Regions from separate parts of the Rhodococcus sp. FG69 genome, predicted to be linked through region 1. Evidence: predicted binding sites of a transcription regulator. Region 1 holds the regulator's gene; each other region holds the start of a gene.

What was found. The regulator LexA, encoded in region 1, represses DNA repair genes until DNA is damaged. The targets are predictions, from matches to a motif close to CGAACANNTGTTCG.
Region 2: recA (recombinase RecA) is a predicted target of LexA. The motif match lies at 4,817-4,830, and genes of this name have one in related genera.
Region 3: ACODSO_RS01705 (HNH endonuclease signature motif containing protein) is a predicted target of LexA. The motif match lies at 3,680-3,693, and genes of this name have one in related genera.

Annotation. Positions count from the first base shown of each region.
Region 1 covers NZ_JBMDIX010000027.1:74,621-81,409, reverse strand. Annotated here, with positions in the region: gene ACODSO_RS20030 (uracil-xanthine permease family protein) at 1-1,032, shown strand, start outside; gene ACODSO_RS20025 (acyl-CoA dehydrogenase family protein) at 1,142-2,284, shown strand; gene lexA (transcriptional repressor LexA) at 2,346-3,122, opposite strand; gene ACODSO_RS20015 (hypothetical protein) at 3,396-3,794, shown strand; gene nrdR (transcriptional regulator NrdR) at 3,951-4,415, shown strand; gene hrpA (ATP-dependent RNA helicase HrpA) at 4,427-6,789, opposite strand, start outside.
Region 2 covers NZ_JBMDIX010000006.1:16,470-23,258, reverse strand. Annotated here, with positions in the region: gene ACODSO_RS06780 (FAD-binding oxidoreductase) at 1-1,155, opposite strand, end outside; gene ACODSO_RS06775 (TetR/AcrR family transcriptional regulator) at 1,276-1,866, shown strand; gene ACODSO_RS06770 (glycerol-3-phosphate dehydrogenase/oxidase) at 1,887-3,413, shown strand; gene ACODSO_RS06765 (glycosyltransferase) at 3,436-4,584, shown strand; gene ACODSO_RS06760 (DUF3046 domain-containing protein) at 4,584-4,778, shown strand; gene recA (recombinase RecA) at 4,979-6,016, shown strand; partial or broken gene ACODSO_RS06750 (regulatory protein RecX) at 6,058-6,588, shown strand; gene ACODSO_RS06745 (amino acid ABC transporter permease) at 6,679-6,789, opposite strand, start outside.
Region 3 covers NZ_JBMDIX010000001.1:352,032-358,820, reverse strand. Annotated here, with positions in the region: gene ACODSO_RS01715 (SDR family NAD(P)-dependent oxidoreductase) at 1-267, opposite strand, end outside; gene ACODSO_RS01710 (flavin-containing monooxygenase) at 264-1,754, opposite strand; gene ACODSO_RS01705 (HNH endonuclease signature motif containing protein) at 1,965-3,647, opposite strand; gene ACODSO_RS01700 (xylulokinase) at 3,764-5,155, opposite strand; gene ACODSO_RS01695 (TetR family transcriptional regulator) at 5,312-5,962, shown strand; gene ACODSO_RS01690 (acyl-CoA dehydrogenase) at 6,076-6,789, shown strand, end outside.

The sequences.
Region 1 (6,789 bases):
GGCCGAATTCCGAGCTATCTCGGATCGTCGTTCGCGTTCATCGCGCCGTTGAGCGCGGCGCAGGCAGACGGCCCGGCCGCACAGCTCGGCGCGGTGATGTCCGTCGGAATCGTGCTCGCAGCGGTGGGCTTCATCGTGAAGTTCGCCGGCGGACGGGTCATCGAAGCCGTCATGCCGCCGGTCGTCACGGGTGCAGTCGTGGTCCTCATCGGACTCAATCTGGCTCCCGCCGCAACGTCGTCGTTCGAGGCCCAGCCATTGGTTGCCGTCGTCACGTTGCTCGCGATTCTGGTGGCGACGGTCGCCGGACCCGGATTGCTCGGGCGTCTCGGAATCCTCGTCGGTGTGATCCTCGGCTGGGTCTTCGCCGCCGTGATCGGACAGATCGACCCGGCCAAGCTCGACGCGATGCGGGCGGCCTCGTGGATCGGGATTCCGGAGTTCCGCGGCCCGACGTTCGAACTGTCCGTCGTACTCATCGCATTGCCGGTGGTGATCGTCCTCGTCGCGGAGAACGTCGGTCACGTCAAGGCAGTCTCGGCGATGACCGGTAAGTCGCTCGACGACCTTGCCGGGGATGCACTCATCGCCGACGGTTTGGCCACGACGCTCGCCGGCGCCGCAGGCGGATCGGGTACGACCACCTACGCCGAGAACATCGGGGTCATGGCGGCGACCAGGGTCTACTCGACGGCCGCGTACTGGGTCGCTGCTGCGACGGCCATCGTGCTTGCTTTCTCGCCGAAGTTCGGTGCCTTGGTGTTTACGGTGCCCGACGGGGTTATCGGCGGAGCGACGCTGGTTCTCTACGGCCTGATCGGTCTGCTGGGTGTGCGTATCTGGACCGACAGCACGGTGGATTTCACCGATCCGGTGAACCTCACTGTCGTCGCTGCTGCGCTGGTGGCCGGAATCGGTGACCTGACTCTGACGATCGGTTCGGTCGAACTCGGCGGAATCGCGTGGGGTTCGGTGGGAATCCTCGTCGGGTATCCGGTGATGCGCGCCCTGAACCGTCGAACCGCTCGTTAGTTCGGTCACCGATCACGCACGGCTCGGTCATCGACCAGGCCCGCAGGACGGTCGTAGGCTTCTCCTAATGCCAGTTCTCGTACTGGACAGCATCGAAGGAGTGAAGCTAGTGGACCGCACACTGTTCGAACCGGAGCACGATCTCTTCCGTGAGTCGTACCGCAAATTCCTCGACCAGCATGTCGCTCCGAATCACGCGCGGTGGGAAGAGCAGAACATCGTCGACCGCGACGTCTGGGTCGAAGCAGGCAAGCAGGGATTCCTCGGAACCGCGGTTCCCGAGGAGTACGGCGGCGGCGGGGTCAAAGACTTCCGCTACAACGCCATCTTGACCGAAGAGACGACCCGTGGCGGGTACAGCGGAATCGGGTTCACCCTGCACAACGACGTCGTCGCGCCGTACCTCATCGACCTGACGAACGACGAGCAGAAGCAGCGATGGCTACCCGGGTTCTGCTCGGGCGAACTGATCACGGCAATTGCCATGACCGAGCCAGGCACCGGTAGCGACCTGCAGGGCATCAAGACTCGTGCGGTGCGTGACGGCGACGAATGGGTCCTCAACGGCTCCAAGACCTTCATCACCAACGGCATCAATGCCGATCTCATCATCGTCGTCGCATGCACCGACCCCGAGAAGGGCGCCCAGGGCTTCAGCCTCCTCGTCGTCGAGCGCGACATGCCCGGTTTCGAGCGAGGTCGTAATCTCGACAAGCTCGGCATGAAAGCGCAAGACACCGCCGAACTCAGCTTCACCGACGTGCGAGTTCCCGCTGCGAACCTCCTCGGTGACGAAGGCATGGGGTTCATCTACCTGATGCAGAACCTGCCGCAGGAAAGGCTGTCCATCGCGGTGGTCGCCGCCGCAGCCATGGAGTCCGCACTGGACATGACAATCCAGTACTGCCGAGACCGCAAGGCTTTCGGAAAGTCGATCGGCAAGTTCCAGAACACTCGGTTCGTCCTCGCAGAACTCGCGACCGAGACCACGGCCACCAGAATCATGGTCGACAAGTTCATCGAACTACTCAACGCCGGAACGCTCACGGTCCAGGAAGCCGCAATGGCGAAATGGTGGACTACCGAAAACCAGGTCAGGCTCATCGATCGGTGCCTGCAGTTGCACGGTGGCTACGGTTACATGAAGGAGTACCCGATTGCCAAGGCGTACATGGATTCTCGTGTGCAGACGATCTACGGTGGAACAACCGAGATCATGAAGGAAATCATCGGGCGAGGACTGGATCTGTAACTTCGATACTTCATGGAACGGCCCGCAACCCTTGTGGTTGCGGGCCGTTCGGAGTTTCAGGTCAGAGTTTGCGCATCACCGTGACGACTTTGCCGAGGATGGCGGCGTCGTTTCCTGGAATCGGTTCGAACAGTGGGTTGTGCGGCATCAGCCACACGTCGCCCTTGGTGCGCTTGAAGGTCTTCACCGTGGCTTCTCCGTCGATCATCGCGGCCACGATGTCGCCGTTGTCGGCGACGCTCTGCTGTCGGACGACCACCCAATCGCCGTCGCAGATGGCTGCCTCGATCATCGACTCGCCGACTACTTTGAGCAGGAACAACGAACCCTGCCCGACGAGCTCGCGGGGGAGTGGAAACACATCCTCGACGGCTTCCTCGGCGAGAATCGGCCCACCGGCTGCGATTCTTCCCAGCACCGGCACGAAAGTCGGCGTCGGTAGCTGATCTCCCTCCGGGGCCGAGCCTTCGGCGACAGCAGCCGCATGGTCGGCCTGAACCTCGTCGAGTCCGCGGACGTCTACCGCACGCGGCCGATTCGGATCGCGACGAAGGAATCCTTTGCGTTCCAGGGTCCGCAGCTGGTGTGCCACCGACGAGGTAGAAGTGAGACCGACCGCGTCGCCGATCTCGCGAATGCTAGGTGGATATCCACGCTCGGTGACCGACGCCCGAATGACTTCGAGGACCTTGCGCTGACGTTCGGTCAGGCCCGCATTGATATCGGTGCCTTCGCCCTCGAACGCTTTCGCGGTCGGGACAGCGGCCGGTTTGCCGGCAGGCTTGGTTGTCGACTTGGCTGTCGATTTCGCCGACCCTGACGAGGTCTCGTCCTTCATTCGTGCGTCCTCCTGCGTCGTACGCGCGTTCGACACGGTCTCGATGATGTGCAACGGCTGTTCATTCGACCGTTCGAACGCGTGGGGTGGATGTGACGTGTGGTTTCTGACACGAATCTAACCCGAAAATGCCTCGTGATCAAACATCTGTTCGATCCGTGTCGCGTTTTCTGCTGACTTTGTCGGAGTCGCGTGATAGAACTTCGAACAAGCGTTCATCGAACGCCTGATCGAATAACGGGTTCGATCGCGTTCGACACCACGGAGGTTCCGATGACTATCTTGACCGATCAGCGCCCCATGACAACCCCGCGACCCATGACAGCCCAGCGCCCCATGACAGCCCAGCGCCCCATGACAGCCCAGCGCCCCAAAACAGCCCCGCCTGTGCGCACCAGCCGCCGCGCAACGCACGAGCGTCGGCGCTACGTACGGGGCACTGCCCCGCAGGGCGGTTCCCATGGGTCCGCCGGTGTCTGCGTGGACCGGGCGCACCGCGAAGAAAAGATCTCGTGGGCCGCAATGGTGGTCGGCGTCCTGGCCACCGCGCTGGTGATTCTGGGCTTCGTCGCGGTGGCGAACCTTCGCGCGGCTTCGCTCGAGTCGGCGTCCACACCTGCTGTCACGACAATCGAACAGGGGCAGCAGCTCACTGTTCCGGCCCAGCCGTAGTCGACGTTCGTGGCGACTCAGGCGGTCGCTCCGTCGCGTCAGGCGCCTCGCTTGTCGGGCGATCGAGTTGTCTACGTGACGCTCCGAGTATCCTCGAAGCCTGCACCTCTCGGGAGTGGTCGGGAAGGGTGCGACGGCTACGACGGAGGCGCACACATGCATTGCCCGTTCTGCAGGCATCCGGACTCTCGCGTGGTGGACTCGCGCGAAGCCGACGAGGGGCAGGCCATCCGTCGACGGCGATCGTGTCCGGAATGCGGCCGCCGATTCACCACCGTCGAAACGGCGGTTCTTGCAGTCGTCAAGCGCAGCGGCGTGACGGAACCGTTCTCACGAGACAAGGTCGTCAAGGGTGTCCGGCGGGCGTGCCAGGGCCGCGACGTGGACAACGACGCGTTGAACCTTCTGTCTCAGCAGGTCGAAGATGCAGTTCGTGCGTCCGGTTCTGCGGAGATCCCTAGCCACGAGGTGGGATTGGCAATCCTCGGGCCGTTGCGGGACCTCGACGAGGTCGCCTACCTCAGATTCGCGTCCGTGTACCGATCATTCAGTTCCGCCGAAGACTTCGAGAAGGAAATCCAAGATCTTCGGGCGCACCGCGAGTCGTCGTCGGTCGACTAGTACTGGCCTGCTCAGTTCCGGCCTGCACTGTCGATGGCCTTGAGTACTCGTTTCTCCGAGACCGGGTAAGCAGTGCGAATGCTCTGGGCGAACAGCCCTACCCGCAGCTCCTCGATCATCCAGAAGATGTCGAGAACTGGTTTGGTGTGGAGCCGCGACTCCGGCAGCGATTTCAGCAACCGATCGTAGGCTTCGTACACTCGGTCCAGAACATCCATGCCTGCGTCGTCGCGGCCTGCGCTACTCGGTAACGCGTTCAGCCGCACAGACGCGGCTTTCAGATAGCGCGGAATTTCCGCCAGTCGCAGCGAGCCGAATTCGAACACGAACCCGTCGAAGACCAGCCCGGCCAGTTGCTCGCGCACATCGTCGGCAGCGTCGCCCTGCGCCGTGTCCAGTACGGCACGTAGGCCGAGTGCTTCGATCAGGATCGGTCGGACGAGGGCAAGTATTTTCGATGTGCGTTCGGTGATATCGGCATTGACGGCCTTCGACAGTGCTGCGAACTTCTCCGGTGACCGGACAGGTCCGCCGTGTGCGTCCATCGACTCGTCGGCCGCTGTGGTGCGGCAGTCCTCGAGCAAATCGTCGAGGCTGCCGTACGGATTCAGGCCGAGCGCCAGCCGCTCACGAGTCGGAATGCCGGCAATCAAGGCCTTCGTTCCTCGCGGCGCCGAGTGGAGTAGCAGCGCACGGGTGCCGTCGCGCATCGCGGCACGCTGGCTTGCTGGGGTGCTCAGGACGCGGACTGCGATGCCTCCGTTCTCCTTCACCAACGCCGGATACCCCGTCACCGTCTGTCCTCCGACGGACTTGGTGACCGTCTCGTCCAGTGTGCCGAGACTCGACGACGTCCATGCCAACGCCGGAGCACGTTCCGCGGCGCCGACCGCGCTGGCCACTTCGCGCGTGACCCTGGGCGCCAGCGCTTTTCGCAGCTCCACGAGATCCTTGGCGGACCCGAGTTGCTGTCCATCGGTGTCGACTGCAACGAAGGTCATCTTCAGGTGTGCGGGCAGTCCGTCGACGTCGAAGTCGTTCGGGTCTATTCGGCACGAGCCGAGGCGCGACAGCTCGCGCGCCAGCGCGGTCGTCACCGGTTCGGAGCGAGGCGTCATTGCTGCCAGCGCCGCCGCAGCGAAGTCCGGTGCAGGGACGACATTTCGCCGCTGCGCCTTGGGGAGCAACTTGATCAGCGTCGACACGAGTTCCGATCGCATGCCTGGGACGAGCCAATCGAAGCCGACCGGCTGAACTTGGGCGAGCAGCGCGATCGGAATCCGCGCGGTCACACCGTCGGCAGCCGCACCCGGTTCGAACTGATAGGTGAGTGGGAACTGGATGTCGCCTTGACGCCACGCGTCGGGGTAGTCGCCCCCGAGTACCGATGCGGCATCGGGGTTGACGACAGTGGCTGCGGTGAAGTCGAGCAGATCGGGCTTGGTCCGCCTGGTCTTCTTCCACCAAGTGTCGAAGTGGCGCGCCGACACGGCCTCCGCGCCGATGCGTGCGTCGTAGAAGTCGAACAGGGCGTCGTCGTCCACCACGATGTCGCGTCGTCTCGCCCGGTTCTCGAGCTCGCCGACGTCGTCGAGTAACTCGCGATTGCGGTGGAAGAATGGGTGTTGAGTCTTCCACTCGCCCTGCACGAGAGCATGTCTGATGAACAATTCACGCGAGGCCTCGGCGTCGATGGTGTGATAGTTCGCCGGCCTTCCGGTGACGAGTGGAATGCCGTAGAGGGTCACCCGTTCGTATGCCATGGCCGACTGGCGTTTGACGGACCAGTGAGGCTCCGAGTATGTGCGCTTGACCAGATGCGGTGCGAGGTGTTCCGCCCACTCCGGTTCGATTCTGGCCGCCATCCGTCCCCAGAGGCGGCCGGTCTCGACCAGTTCTGCTGCCATCACCCAACGTGGCGGCTTCTTGAAGAGTCCGGATCCAGGGAACACCGCGAAATGAGTCCCACGCGCTCCGAGGAATTCACGTTTGTCTCCTTCTCGCAGCCCGATGTGAGAGAGCAGTCCGGACAGCAGAGCCTGGTGCAGCGCGACCGGCGTGGTCGGCGAGTCCGGAATAGTCCAGCCCAATCCGCGGGTGATCTGGCGGAGCTGACCATGCAGGTCCTGCCATTCGCGGATGCGGAGGTAGTGCAGGTATTCGTTGCGACACATTCGGCGGAATTGGTTGGACGAGAGGTCGTTGCGTTGCTCGCGCAGGTATTTCCACAGCTCCACGTAGGCCAGGAAGTCCGAGTTCTCGACGGCGAAACGGGCGTGCTTCTCGTCGGCTGCCTGCTGATGCTCGACGGGACGTTCCCTGACGTCCTGGATGGACAGGGCCGACACGACGACGAGGGCGTCGGCGAGCGCCC
Region 2 (6,789 bases), on a different contig from region 1:
CGCACCCGTGTCGAGGAGCGAGTCGCGAAGGTACGGTGCGTCGAAGCGCTCGTGTTCCCAGCGCCGCGCGCTCTCGGAACTACGGACTTCACCGCCGCGTGCGGTGACGACGCCGTCGGCCGTGTTTGCCCGGGCCTGTACCTCCGCGCGCGTGCCCTCGAACGTTGCGACGGCGACGCAGCCACCGTCCTTCGATCCGTTGACCGCTGTCTCGGTCTCGTCCGACAACCTCATGACAGTCGGTCTACCGGTCGTCGCTGCCAGATCCCGGAATGCCGCCGAGCCGCTCACGAAGTCGGGGAACCACCACGATCGATACTCGGTGCATTCGGGAACCGGGTGCACACGGACGGTCACCGAGGTGATGATTCCCAGCGTTCCCTCCGAGCCGAGGAAGACCTGGCGCAGGTCGGGGCCCGCAGCAGATGCGGTTGCCCGTCCGCACACGGTGATACCGATCGGAGTCACGACGGTCATCGACTCGACCATGTCGTCGAAACGGCCGTACCCGGCAGATGCCTGACCGGAGGACCGTGTCGCTGCGAACCCGCCGATACTGGCGAACGCGAAGGATTGGGGGTAGTGGCCGAGCGAGAGCCCGTGCCGAGCGAGCATGTGTTCCGCCTCGGGGCCGCAGACGCCCGCTTGCAGAGTCGCCGTTCGTGACACCTCGTCGAGTGCCGTCATCGCGTTCATGCGGCGTGTGCTGATGGTGATCACCGTGTCGAACCACTCACGAACCGGATCCACCCCGCCGACGACGCTGGTTCCACCGCCGAACGGAACGACAGCGATCGACTCGTCGCTGCAGTACCGGAGAAGGGCGTGGACTTCTTCTTCGTCCGCGGGGAACACGACGGCGTCAGGAGCGAACTGGAGCGTTCCGGAGCGTCGTGCGAGAAGATCGAGCGTGCTCTTGCCGCCGAGAAAATGCACCCGCACAGCGTCTTCGGTCGCCACATGGGCAGCGCCGACAATCGTCTCCAGTGTGTGACGACGTTCGACGGACAGTCGAGAACGCGTCAGTGTCACCGAATTCTCCGATGAGTCCGCGCGACCACGAGGCGAGATGCCAAGTGCAGTGCGAAGTACCGACTCGACCTCGACGCTCAGAGAGCGTCGATTCTCCGGGATCCCCCACGCATCCCACGACATGACGGGCAGCTCGACCGGAGGCAGTTCCTGCATGATCTATAGTGTTACATAAGTCGCATGTTTGTAACATGTCCTGGATGTAGATGAGCTGAACCGGGTCGATCGAACGAGGTGTCCACAGTGAGCGAGCAGTCGACTGCCGTGTCGACCATCGAGGATCAGGTGCTCGACGCCGCACGCGGGTGCATTCTCGAATACGGCGTCAGGCGTACGACACTGGCCGAGATCGCCCGTCGCGCTCAGGTGAGTCGTCCCACGGTGTACCGCAGGTGGGCCGATACGCGTGCGGTGGTGTCCAGTCTCCTCACTCGCGAGATCGGGTCGGTCATCCCGACCTTCGGCGTCGACGGATCGGTCCGCGCTCAGATATCCTCTGCCACGGCCGATGTGGCGAACAGCATCCGTACGCATCCGTTGTTCGTGAAGATTCTCGAGTCGGATCCGGACATTCTGTCCACGTATATCCTGCATCGTCTCGGAGCGAGTCAGTCTGCGATCATCGACACCCTTGCGCCGATGTTGTCGTTGGGGCAGCAAGATTCGTCGATTCGTGACGGCGACCCCATGCAGATGGCCTGCGTCGTGCTGCTGATGGTCCAATCCGCTGTTCAATCGGCCAACATGGTTTCCGCTCGGATCTCCGGTGACGATCTCGTCGCGGAAATCGCGTACGCAGTCGACGCGTACCTGCGCCTGCCCGTTCAGTGCTGACCGGGGCCCGGGATTCCGGGTTGAGCGAGTTCAGGCGTCGGCGTGAAGCGGAGTCGGTATGGCAGGGGGATGCTGTCGACGTTCTCGTCGTCGGTGGCGGTGTCACCGGTGCAGGTATCGCCCTCGACGCTGCGTCGAGGGGGTTGAAGGTCGTCCTCGTCGAGAAGCACGATCTGGCCTTCGGTACCAGTAGATGGAGTTCCAAACTCGTCCACGGCGGACTGCGATACCTCGCATCGGGTCAGTTCGCTATCGCTCGCGAGAGCGCCGTGGAACGCGGGATCTTGATGACTCGGACCGCGCCGCACCTCGTACGGCCCTTGGCGCAGATAGTGCCGCTGCACGCGTCGATGTCGACGGTGGGCGAGGCGGTGATTCGTGCGGGGCTGGCGACGGGTGATGTTCTGCGAAGCATGGCCGGCACGCCGGTATCGATACTGCCCCGGGCGCGGCGTGTCAGTGCGGACGCCGTGGCGGCCGCTGCTCCGACAGTGCTGCGCGAGGGTCTGCGAGGCGGCGCACAGTCGTGGGACGGCCAGCTCGTCGACGATGCCCGTCTTGTCGTCGCGATCGCGCGTACGGCAGCGTTGTACGGCGCGTCCATCCTTACCGGGGTCAGTGCATCCGACGTCGATCGGACGTCGGCGGTTCTTCGCGACGAAGCGACCGGCGACACGACGCGAGTGCGCGCCAAGGTCGTGATCAATGCAACCGGTGTGTGGGCGGGAGAGATCGATCCACGGATCGCGTTGCGACCCAGTCGGGGTACACATCTGGTGTTCGATGCAGCGGCGTTCGGGGGACTCACATGCTCGTTGGCGATTCCAGTACCGGGGGAGCGCACTCGGTTCGTGTTCGCATTGCCTGCGCCTCTGAATCGCGTGTACGTCGGTCTCACGGACGAGTCGGCGGAGGGCGCGATACCGGATGTTCCCGTCCCGACGGAGCAGGAAATCGAGTTCCTCCTGAACATCCTTGCGACGGCGGTGAACCCGACACTGACTCGGGCCGATGTCATCGGTGCGTTCGCCGGTCTACGGCCGCTTCTCGGCTCGGGTGACGGGCCGTCCGCCGACGTGTCGAGGAGGCATGCGGTGCTCGCCGACGGTGACGGGCCGATAAGTGTGGTCGGCGGCAAACTGACGACGTATCGACTGATGGCTCGACACGCGGTCGATGCGGCGCTCGACGCTGTCGGACTCACCGCTGGACCCTCGCACACGGAGTCCATCCCGCTGGTGGGTGCAGCGACCGCGTCCGAGCTCGCCGCTGTACCGGCCTCGGCGACGCTCGTCCGTCGGTACGGCACCGAGGCGAGGATCGTTCACAGGCTTGCGGACACGCTGCACGATGGATTGGTCCCGATCGCCGACGGTATCGACGTATGTGCGGCCGAACTGGCGTTCTCGGTTCGCTTCGAGGGTGCCCGAACCGTGGGGGACCTGCTCGATCGACGAACGAGGATCGGACTGGTCGGAACCGATCGCGACCGGACCCTGTCCGCGGCAGAATCCATCCTTCGCGACCACCTGGACTCCGGCGAGTGAAAACTGTGGCACGCTGAGCTGCGTGCGAGTAGCGGTAGTGGCCGGACCCGATCCAGGGCATGCGTTTCCCGCGATCGCGCTGTGCCTGAGGTTCGCCGCCGCCGGGGACGAGCCCGTGCTGTTCACCGGAACCCGATGGGTCGACGCAGCGTGTGCCGCCGGAATCGATACCCGCCCGCTCAAGGGGCTCACGCCACGCCCGGAAGACGACGACATGGACGCGGGACAACGCATCCATTCGAGAGCGGCATTCATCGCCACCGAACTGCTCCCCGACCTGCAGAGTGTGAATGCAGACCTCGTGGTCTCCGACATCCTTACTGCGGGAGGTGGTCTGGCGGCGGAGAAGCTCGGACTGCCCTGGGTGGAGCTGTCCCCTCATCCGCTGTACGCCCCGTCGAAAGGGTTGCCGCCCATCGGAAGTGGGCTGGCTCCCGGCTCCGGCGTTCGAGGTCGGCTTCGCGATACCTTGATGCGCAAGGCGACTGGCCGCTCGATTGCACAGGGACGAGCGCAACGGAGTGCTGCCCGAGTCGGTATCGGACTGCCTGCCGAGGATCCAGGTCCTGTCGCACGGTTGATCGCCACGATTCCCGCGCTCGAGGTGCCGCGTCCGGACTGGCCAACGGAAGCGCATGTGGTGGGGCCGCTGCTCTGGGAGCCGACCGAGGAAATTCTGACGCTACCCCCCGGTGACGGCCCAGTGGTGATGGTCGCGCCGTCGACTGCATTCACCGGGGCCGAGGGAATGCTGGAGATGACACTTCGAGGACTCGACGGAAGTGGCGCTCGGGTGGTGGCGTCGATTCTCGACGAACCACCGGCGGAGTTGCCGAGTTGGGCGGCCGCCGGGCTCGGACGGCAGGACGAACTGCTGGGTCGGGCCGATGTGGTCGTCTGTGGCAGCGGGCACGGACTGCTGGCCAAATCGCTGATACACGGAGTTCCGGTGGTGGCGGTCCCCGGTGGCGGTGATCAGTGGGAACTGGCCAATCGTGCCGCGCGGCAAGGAAGTGCCGTGGTGGTTCGCCCGCCGAGTCCCGACTCGATCGGTGATGCGGTCCGGCGAGTGCTGAAGGACCCGGCGTACGCACAGGCGGCGTCCGCCGCCGCGGCAGGCTCCGGCGACGTCGAGGATCCGGTGGAGGTGTGTCGCGGTACGGTTGGGTAGTGCGCTTGACTGAATTCCGTGAACTGCTGGTGGACGAGTTCGGACAGATGCGGGGGGACTCTATCCTCGTCGACCACGTCATCACCAGTCTCGACGGACATACGGGTGCCGAGGCAATCGAAGCGGGTGTGGATCCTCGCGACGTGTGGCGTGCACTCTGCAGGGAGTTCGATGTGCCCCGCTCCCGGTGGTGACGAAAACTTCGGCGTGTCGGCGCGTCGGGTGATGTAATCGAACACGTGTTCCCCTATGCTGAACTCATTCGGCTGGACTGCGGTCTGGAGGAAGAGCGGAGTGCGCATGGACGAGAGAAGCAACTTGTCGGTGCCTGGCTCTACCGTTACCGACAACACAGATCAGCGCCAGGCTGAACGAGACACACTAGGAGATCACGATGGCTGCATACGATCGCGACAAAGCGCTCGATCTCGCACTTGCGCAGATCGACAAGAACTTCGGCAAGGGATCGGTGATGCGTCTCGGCGACGAGGTTCGTCAGCCGATCGCTGTCATTCCCACTGGTTCCATCGCGCTGGACGTCGCGCTCGGTATCGGTGGTTTGCCTCGTGGACGTGTCATCGAGGTCTACGGCCCTGAGTCCTCCGGTAAGACGACGGTCGCGCTTCACGCCGTTGCCAGTGCACAGCGCGCCGGCGGCATCGCCGCCTTCATCGATGCCGAGCACGCGCTCGACCCCGATTACGCCCAGAAGCTCGGCGTCGACACCGACGCACTGCTGGTCTCGCAGCCTGACACCGGTGAGCAGGCGCTGGAAATCGCGGACATGCTCATCCGCTCGGGCGCGCTCGACATTCTGGTCATCGACTCGGTGGCGGCTCTCGTGCCACGCGCCGAGATCGAGGGCGAGATGGGTGACAGTCACGTCGGCCTGCAGGCCCGTCTGATGAGCCAGGCGCTGCGTAAGATGACCGGTGCCATGAGCAACTCCGGCACCACGGTGATCTTCATCAACCAGCTGCGTGAAAAGATCGGCGTCATGTTCGGCTCGCCTGAAACAACAACCGGCGGTAAGGCTCTCAAGTTCTACGCATCCGTGCGCCTGGATATCCGTCGCATCGAGACGCTCAAGGACGGTACCGACGCGATCGGTAACCGTACGCGCGTCAAGGTCGTCAAGAACAAGGTTGCGCCTCCGTTCAAGCAGGCGGAATTCGACATCATCTACGGCAAGGGCATCAGCCGAGAAGGTTCGTTGATCGACATGGGCGTGGAGCACGGCTTCATTCGAAAGTCAGGCTCCTGGTTCACCTACGACGGCGATCAGCTCGGCCAGGGCAAGGAGAACGCCCGTAAGTTCATGCTCGAAAACCCGGACGTGCGTGACGAAATCGAGAAGAAGATCATGGAAAAGCTGCAGATCGGCGCCGACGTCACGGCTACCGAAGACACGGCAGCACCTGTCGAGTTCTAGTCAGGGGTAGCTGTCCGGAACCGGAACCGGAACCCGAGGGCGGCGGCACCGAAGCGCAGGCGAAGGACGCCTGCCTTCGGTTGCTGACCGACCGAGCTCGAAGCCGGCATGAGCTCGAGACAAGGTTGGCAAAGAAGGGCTTCACGCCCACCGTCATCGCTGCGGTACTGGACAAGCTGGCAGCCGCCAAGCTTGTCGACGACGGTGCATTCGCGGAGCAGTGGGTGCGTTCTCGCCATGTCTATGCGGGGAAGGGCAAGCACGCGCTGAGCCGCGAACTCCGAGACAAAGGCGTCAGCAACGAACACTCCTCGGCGGCGCTCGAGCAAATCGATTCCGAGGACGAGCGTCGACGCGCAACCGAGTTGGTGCGCAAGAAGTGCCGAACGCTGTCGCTGCCCGACGCCAACGCTCCCGATGCGCGAGCCGAGCGCGACAAGACGGTGCGAAAGCTGGTAGGAATGCTGGCCCGCCGCGGATACCCTCAGGGGATGGCGTTTGCAGTCGTCAAGACCGAACTGGACAGGCTGGGCGCTGACACCGAAGACTTCGACGGTGACCGTTTCGGGTGATCGTCCACCTGAGACAGGTCGTCGTCGAATACACGAGGCCCGCAACACCTTCACGGTGTTGCGGGCCTCGTTTTCGTTCACTCATGCCGACTATGCGGCTCCGGCTGGTCCTCCGCCGAAGTCCTGTACGGGCACTACGGTTCCACCGGTCTTGCGCTTCTTCTGACGCATCCGCCCTTCGACGACCGTCGCCAGCTTGGT
Region 3 (6,789 bases), on a different contig from region 1:
GGCATTCGCCAACACCACATCGAGACGACCGAAGGTCGCCAGTGCAGTAGCAACTGCTGCGTCCAACTGCTCGCGCTGCGTTACGTCCGCGTAGGCGATGACAACGCGGTCTTTCCCCAGTGCTGCTGCGACCCCGTCGAGGTCGGATGAGACAACATCGACCAGTACGAGTGAGGCCCCGCGGCGATGCAGCGCTGCGGCCACTGCTGCGCCTATCCCTCCGGCGGCACCGGTGATCAGAACGACCTGTCCGGAATGATCTTTCATGCCGATACCTCGTTTTTCGCGGCGGCCCCTGTGGGTGCCATGTGAATGTGGTGCGCCTCCGGTCGAAAACTCTTGGCCCAACGCCGAAACGTGAAGCTGAATCCAGGGAACATCGCCACGACGTGCCCGGACCGCGACTGGTACCAGCTGTGGCAGCCGCCGTCCTTCCACACCGTGCCCTCCATGTCGCGGTGAATTCTGTCGGTGTAGTCCTGCTCCGCAGCGGATGTGACTTCGACGGCGACAGCACCGGCCGTCCGCACCGCGTCGACGGCTCGCACGATGTACTCCATCTGCGCCTCGATGAGAAAGATCGCAGATGTGTGCCCGATTCCGGTGTTCGGGCCGGTCACGATGAACAGGTTGGGGAATCCCGGAACAGTCGTTCCCAGATAGGCCCGCGGGTAGGGGTTCCAGACGTCCGACAATGCGCGGCCATCGCGGCCGATCACCGGGTACGAGATGACGCCGTCGGTGGCGTCGTATCCGGTGGACCACACGAGGAGGTCGATGTCGACGTGTTCGCCGGAGGTAGTGACAAGACCTGTTTCGGTGATCTCGGCAATGCCGTCGTTCTTGTCGTGCAGCGTGACGTTCGATGCGCCCAGCGATGGGTACAGCGTGTCCGACAGAATCACTCGTTTGCATCCGATGAGGTAGTCCGGGGTGAGCTTCGCTCTCAGATCCGCGTCGGGCACCTGAGTTGTCAAGTGTTTCACTGCAGCACGCTGGGCGACCGCTTTCAAGGCACGGCGCGAGTATTTGAAACCGATGATTCGAGTCTCGAGACTCCAGTAGATCGCAGAGCGCACGAGCTTGCGGATGGGTTCCACGCGAAGCAATCTTCGCTGCAGCGGAGTGAATTCGCGGTCGTTGCGCGGCATCACCCAGTGGGGTGTGCGTTGAAAGACATGCAGGTGTTCCACGTCGGGGGCGATCGCAGGAATCACCTGCGCGGCGCTGGCCCCACTGCCGACGACCGCGACGCGCTGTCCGGCATGCTCGAAGTCCGTGTCCCAGTCGTTGGTGTGGAACTGGGTGCCCTGGAATCGCTCACGGCCAGGAAACGGCGGAATGACGGGGGTACTGAGGGGGCCGGATGCGTTCACCACGAATTTCGCCGCGTAGTCACCGCGCGATGTGGTGATCTTCCAATGGTCTCCGGACCACTCGATTCTCTGAACGTCCGTGTCGGAATGCGTTCGAGCGGGCAACCCGTTCGACTCCAGTACGTGGTCGGTGTAGCGCTCGAGCTCCTCGCGCTCGGCGAACATCCGCGTCCACTCGAACGGCTCTGACGCTATCGAGTACAGCGGGCTCTGCACGTCCACCGCAGCACCCGGATACCGATTCTGTCGCCACGTCCCGCCGAGAAACGATCGTCTCTCGAGGATGACAAGATCGTCGATACCCCGGTCGAGCAGCGCTTTCGCCGCGCATTGACCACCGAAGCCGCTGCCGATGATCACTACGGAATGTACATGCATCCTGCGTCCCTCCCACCACCGCGCGGCAACCGATGACGCGCGTCATCACATTTAAAGTGATGACGCGCGATTCCGCAATAGCCGCACCTCTCGCGAGCGTCCCAGCCAGGATGAGCAAGTGACAACAGCACGACTGCAAGCGGCACATGTGTTGCGCTGTGCCGCTTGCAGTGTCGGGTCCCGCAGTTCGGTTCACTACGGCTCGGTTCGCTACGGTTCGGGGTCCTCGGGATCCTGATACAGATACTCCTGCGGATGGTGATAATGATTGACAAGCCCTCGACGGCCCGGGTCGACCGCCTCGGGTGGATGCCACTGCGTACGGCCCGGTTGCGGATGATCAGGACCGGTAGTGGTCGTCGCCCAATCGTTCGGTCCGTCGCCGACGAGCGGATGATGCAGATCGCACCCGAACGTCAACGAATCGACATCAGTATCACCGCCACGCGCCCAATCGGTCACATGATGGGCCTGACACCACACCGCAGGCCGAGTACAGCCCGGAAAGCTACACCCTCGATCGCGAGCGATCAGCACGATCCGCTGATCAGCAGAAGCGATGCGTTTGGATCGACCCAAATACAGAGCCCGTCCATCGTCGTCGAAGATCGCCAGGTAATGATGAGCATGCGAGGCCATGCGAATCGCATCCCGAATCGTCACCAGAGACCCGGTACCGGTCACCGCATGCCCCGATGCGGCTTCCAGCTCCTTCGCCGTCATCGTGATGATCGCAGTCACCGGCAACCCACGCTGCTGCCCGACCGCGCCGGAAGCAAGCATCTGCCGCAGAATCACCTTGAACGCATCATGGTTCCGCTGCCCCTGACTACGCCCATCCCGACCCGCCCGACGCTCGTCGTCCTCGGCAGTCGGGGTATCACGAGGATCGCGGCCACCAGGACTGCCACCGGACCCAGCACCGCCAGAACCGCTACCCCCGGAACCTGGACCACCGGAACCAGAGCCGCCCGGACCGCCGAACAGAGTGGGGTCGCTGTCTGTTTCATCCCCCGGCCCAGGCTCGTCGCCATCCTGAACCTCGCCGCCCCGATCCTCGCCGCCCCGATCCTCGCCACTGCCTTCTGGCTCGTCGACCACCGGCGTCGGCTCGTCGGGATTGCAGTTGCCGGGCTTGGCGAGTTTCGCCAGAAGCGGCTCGAGATACGCCCGACACTCCGCATCGATGACGAAGCTGCCCTTGCTGAGCCCATCCGCGTCCTGAGCCCCGAGCCGGAAGTAGCACTTACTCGACGGATCCTTCTCATCGAGCGTGCCGTCCGGATCCAACAACGCCTGCAAACGTGCGGCAGCAACGCGCAGCTGCTCCGGTGTCACCTCTTTCGCAAGATTGCCGAGCAGCATCTCGGACTGCACTTTCGACTCGTGATCGACCGCCGAAGGTAAGTTCTTGAAGAACTTGTCGATGACTTTCACATGCGCCGCATCGATCTCGCCGCCACGATGCCCCTCCGCAGTCGTCGGATACTCCGGATCGAGCTGCTCCCCGGTCATCGCCCGACGCCGAGAAAGCTTGGCAGCGATCTTGATCCGCTTACCCGCCACCAACGGATCGACGCGCAACAAACACCCCAACCGCGACGGATTCGTCTTCTCCGGCAACACCGCCAACCCGTCGTTCTCGACCAACTCGGTCAACCACGTATGCGAAGTGCCGTACATCGCCCGCGACAGCGTCTCCATCCGCACCATCACCGCCCGCCGATCGGCGTCGACCACAAGACTCGAATCAACAGCTGCAACACACTTCCACGCAGCTTCCATCGCTTCGACGGCCTCGCACAAGGTCCGGTCGGAAATCGCGAGCACACCACGTGCACTGACGACCCCTGGATCGTCGGCCGAACCGGCGACACCCTCCCCCGAAAGCATGCTCCAAGAATACCCCGAAAACTAACCCTTGTCGAACACGTGTTCGAATGTCGTTCGAATCGACGATGACGAATTTATGGGCGATGCCCTTCGGCTAGGAACACTCAGTACGTCGGTCAGACGCCTTCGGTCAGATCTCGGACCTCCGCGTACCGCTCACGGATTTCCGGATTCGGGTCGGCTTCGAAGATGCGGGCACGCGCCGACGCCCACTGCGGCGGCTCAGGGGTTCCCGCCAGCACCCAAGCCGCTTGGCGCGCTGCGCCGTCGGCGACGTACTCGCCCGGCTCGGGGACGACGACGGGTACACCGAGGATCGCCGGGGCGAGTTCGCACAGCGCTGCCGACTTGGCGCCGCCGCCGATGAGCAGGACCCTGCGCGTGTCGACCCCTGCGGCCCGGAGCGCGTCGATGCCGTCGGCCAAGCCGCACAGCAGGCCCTCCAGCGCGGCGCGCGCCAGATGACCCGGAGTCGAATTACCAAGGCGTAGACCGTGAATTGCGCCGGAGGCGTTGGGTCGATTCGGGGTCCGTTCGCCTTCGAAGTACGGAATCAGTACGAGACCCTCGCTCGGGGTCGACAACGCTAGCCGGGATAGTCCGTCGTGATCGACGCCCAACAAGGATGCCGTCGCGTCGAGAACACGCGCAGCATTCAACGTGCACACCAATGGAAGTTGTCGACCTGTTGCGTCGGCGAACCCTGCAATGATTCCCGACGGGTCGGCCGCAGCGACATCGGTGACGGCCGAGACGACTCCGGACGTGCCGATCGAGACCACGACATCGCCGACCTTCGCGGCCAAACCGAGTGCCGCTGCGGCGTTGTCACCGGTTCCTGGTCCGATCACAGCTCCGGACGCCGTCTCGCCGATCCGGTCGTACGGCCCCGCGACCCGCGGCAAGCGTGGCTGTCGGCCACGCATACCCAGTTCCAGCAGATCCTCACGGTAAGCGTCGGTCCCGGCGGAGTAGTAGCCGGTCCCGCTGGCGTCACCACGGTCGGTGGCCAACGAGTCGAGACCGACCGCGCCGCCGAGTTGCCAACTGAGCCAGTCGTGCGGGAGACAGACCGCCGCGGTGCGGTCAGCGTTCTCGGGTTCGTGGTCCGCGAGCCACCGGAGCTTGGCGACGGTGATCGCCGCGACCGGGACGACGCCCACTGCGTCCGCCCACGCTCGACCTCCCCCGAACTCCTCGACGAGATCGGCTCCGGACGACGCCGATCGCGTGTCGTTCCACAGCAACGCCGGCCGAACGACCTCGCCGGACTCGTCGAGACAGATCATCCCGTGCTGCTGCGCGCCGACGGCCACCGCGTCGACGTCGTCGAGACCACCTGCTTCGTCGATGGCGGTGTCGAGCGCGGCCTTCCACACTGCTGGACCGATCTCGGTACCGTCGGGATGACGCGCCCGTCCGCGCCGCACGACCTCACCCGAATCAGCATCTCGGACAAAGACTTTGCACGACTGAGTGGACGAGTCGATTCCTGCAACGAGAGCCAAGACTTCCATCCTTCACGGTGAGGGTATTTCTTTCACGACCCTACAGTCGTCCGCGCCACTCGTTCGGAACTTCGGCTCGGTCGAATCGGATCGCGCTCGGACTCGAATCTCGCTACGACTCGGGTCCGGCCACACCATGGACTACGTTCATGCACTATGCGTGACTCCGAGGACTCCGACGCCTTTCGCCTGTCCGTGGCAAAAGCAGCCCTCGACCTGTTCGCAGTGAACGGGTACGACGCCACCTCGGTCGACGACATCGCCGAAGCGTCGGGAATTTCGCGCAGGACCTTCTTCCGGCAGTTTCGCGGCAAGGACGACGTCATCTTCGCCGACCACGAAATCCTGCTCGAGCAGACCGCGTCGTTCCTGGAACGACCGCACAAGGATCCCTGGATCGCCGTCTGCGAAGCAGCCCAGCTGGTATTCGAACGCTTCTCCGGCTGGAAGGAACAATCTCGACTGCGGTATCAGGTCGTGCACGAGAACCCGGCGCTACGCGACCGCGAGATAGTCACGGTCTTTCGGTACGACCGATTGTTCGTCGACTATCTTCGTCAGGCACTTCCCAACCACTCCCACCTGGAGATTCTGCAGTTCTCGGCCTCGGTCACGGCGACGCACAACTACATACTGCGACGGATGATTCGGGACGGCTTTCCGACCAGCGCGAGCGACCTCGAGGAGGCACTCGGCAAGGTCCGCGCCGGATTCGACACCGGATCCGAGCAGGTAGTCGTCGCTGTCTTTCCACGTGGCACCTCGCGGTCGGCGATCGCCGACGCCCTCGCCGAGCACTGGGACTAGAACTGCTGGCACTCGGTGCCATCGATCCTTGTCTTCACCGCCTCGGCTCGGTACCATCAAGAAATCTGTGGCACTCAGTGCCGCGCAGCCCATAGCCCTAGGAGAGTGGCAGCATGGCCGGAAACCCGGATTTCGATCTCTTTCGCCTGCCGGAAGAGCACGACGAACTGCGCGCGGCCATTCGCGCGCTCGCCGAGAAGGAGATCGCACCGTACGCCAAGGCGGTCGACGAGGATGCCCGCTTCCCCGACGAGGCGCTTTCTGCACTCAACAACTCCGGTTTCAACGCCATCCACGTTCCCGAGGCATACGACGGCCAAGGCGCCGACTCGGTCGCTACCTGCATCGTCATCGAGGAAGTTGCCCGCGTCTGCGGCTCGTCCTCGCTGATTCCTGCCGTCAACAAGCTCGGCACGATGGGCCTGATCCTCAAGGGTTCCGAGGAGCTCAAGCAGCAGGTTCTGCCGTCGCTCGCGGGCGGCGCAATGGCGTCGTACGCACTGTCCGAGCGGGAAGCCGGCTCCGACGCGGCCGGCATGCGTACCCGCGCCAAGGCCGAGGGTGACGACTGGATCCTCAACGGCTCCAAGTGTTGGATCACCAACGGCGGCAAGTCCGACTGGTACACCGTCATGGCCGTGACCGACCCGGACAAGGGCGCAAACGGCATCTCTTCGTTCATCGTTCACAAGGACGACGAAGGATTCGTCGTCGGGCCGAAGGAGAAGAAGCTCGGCATCAAGGGTTCGCCCACCGCCGAGCTGTACTTCGAGAACTGCAAGATCCCCGGCGACCGCATGATCGGAGAGCCCGGCACCGGATTCAAG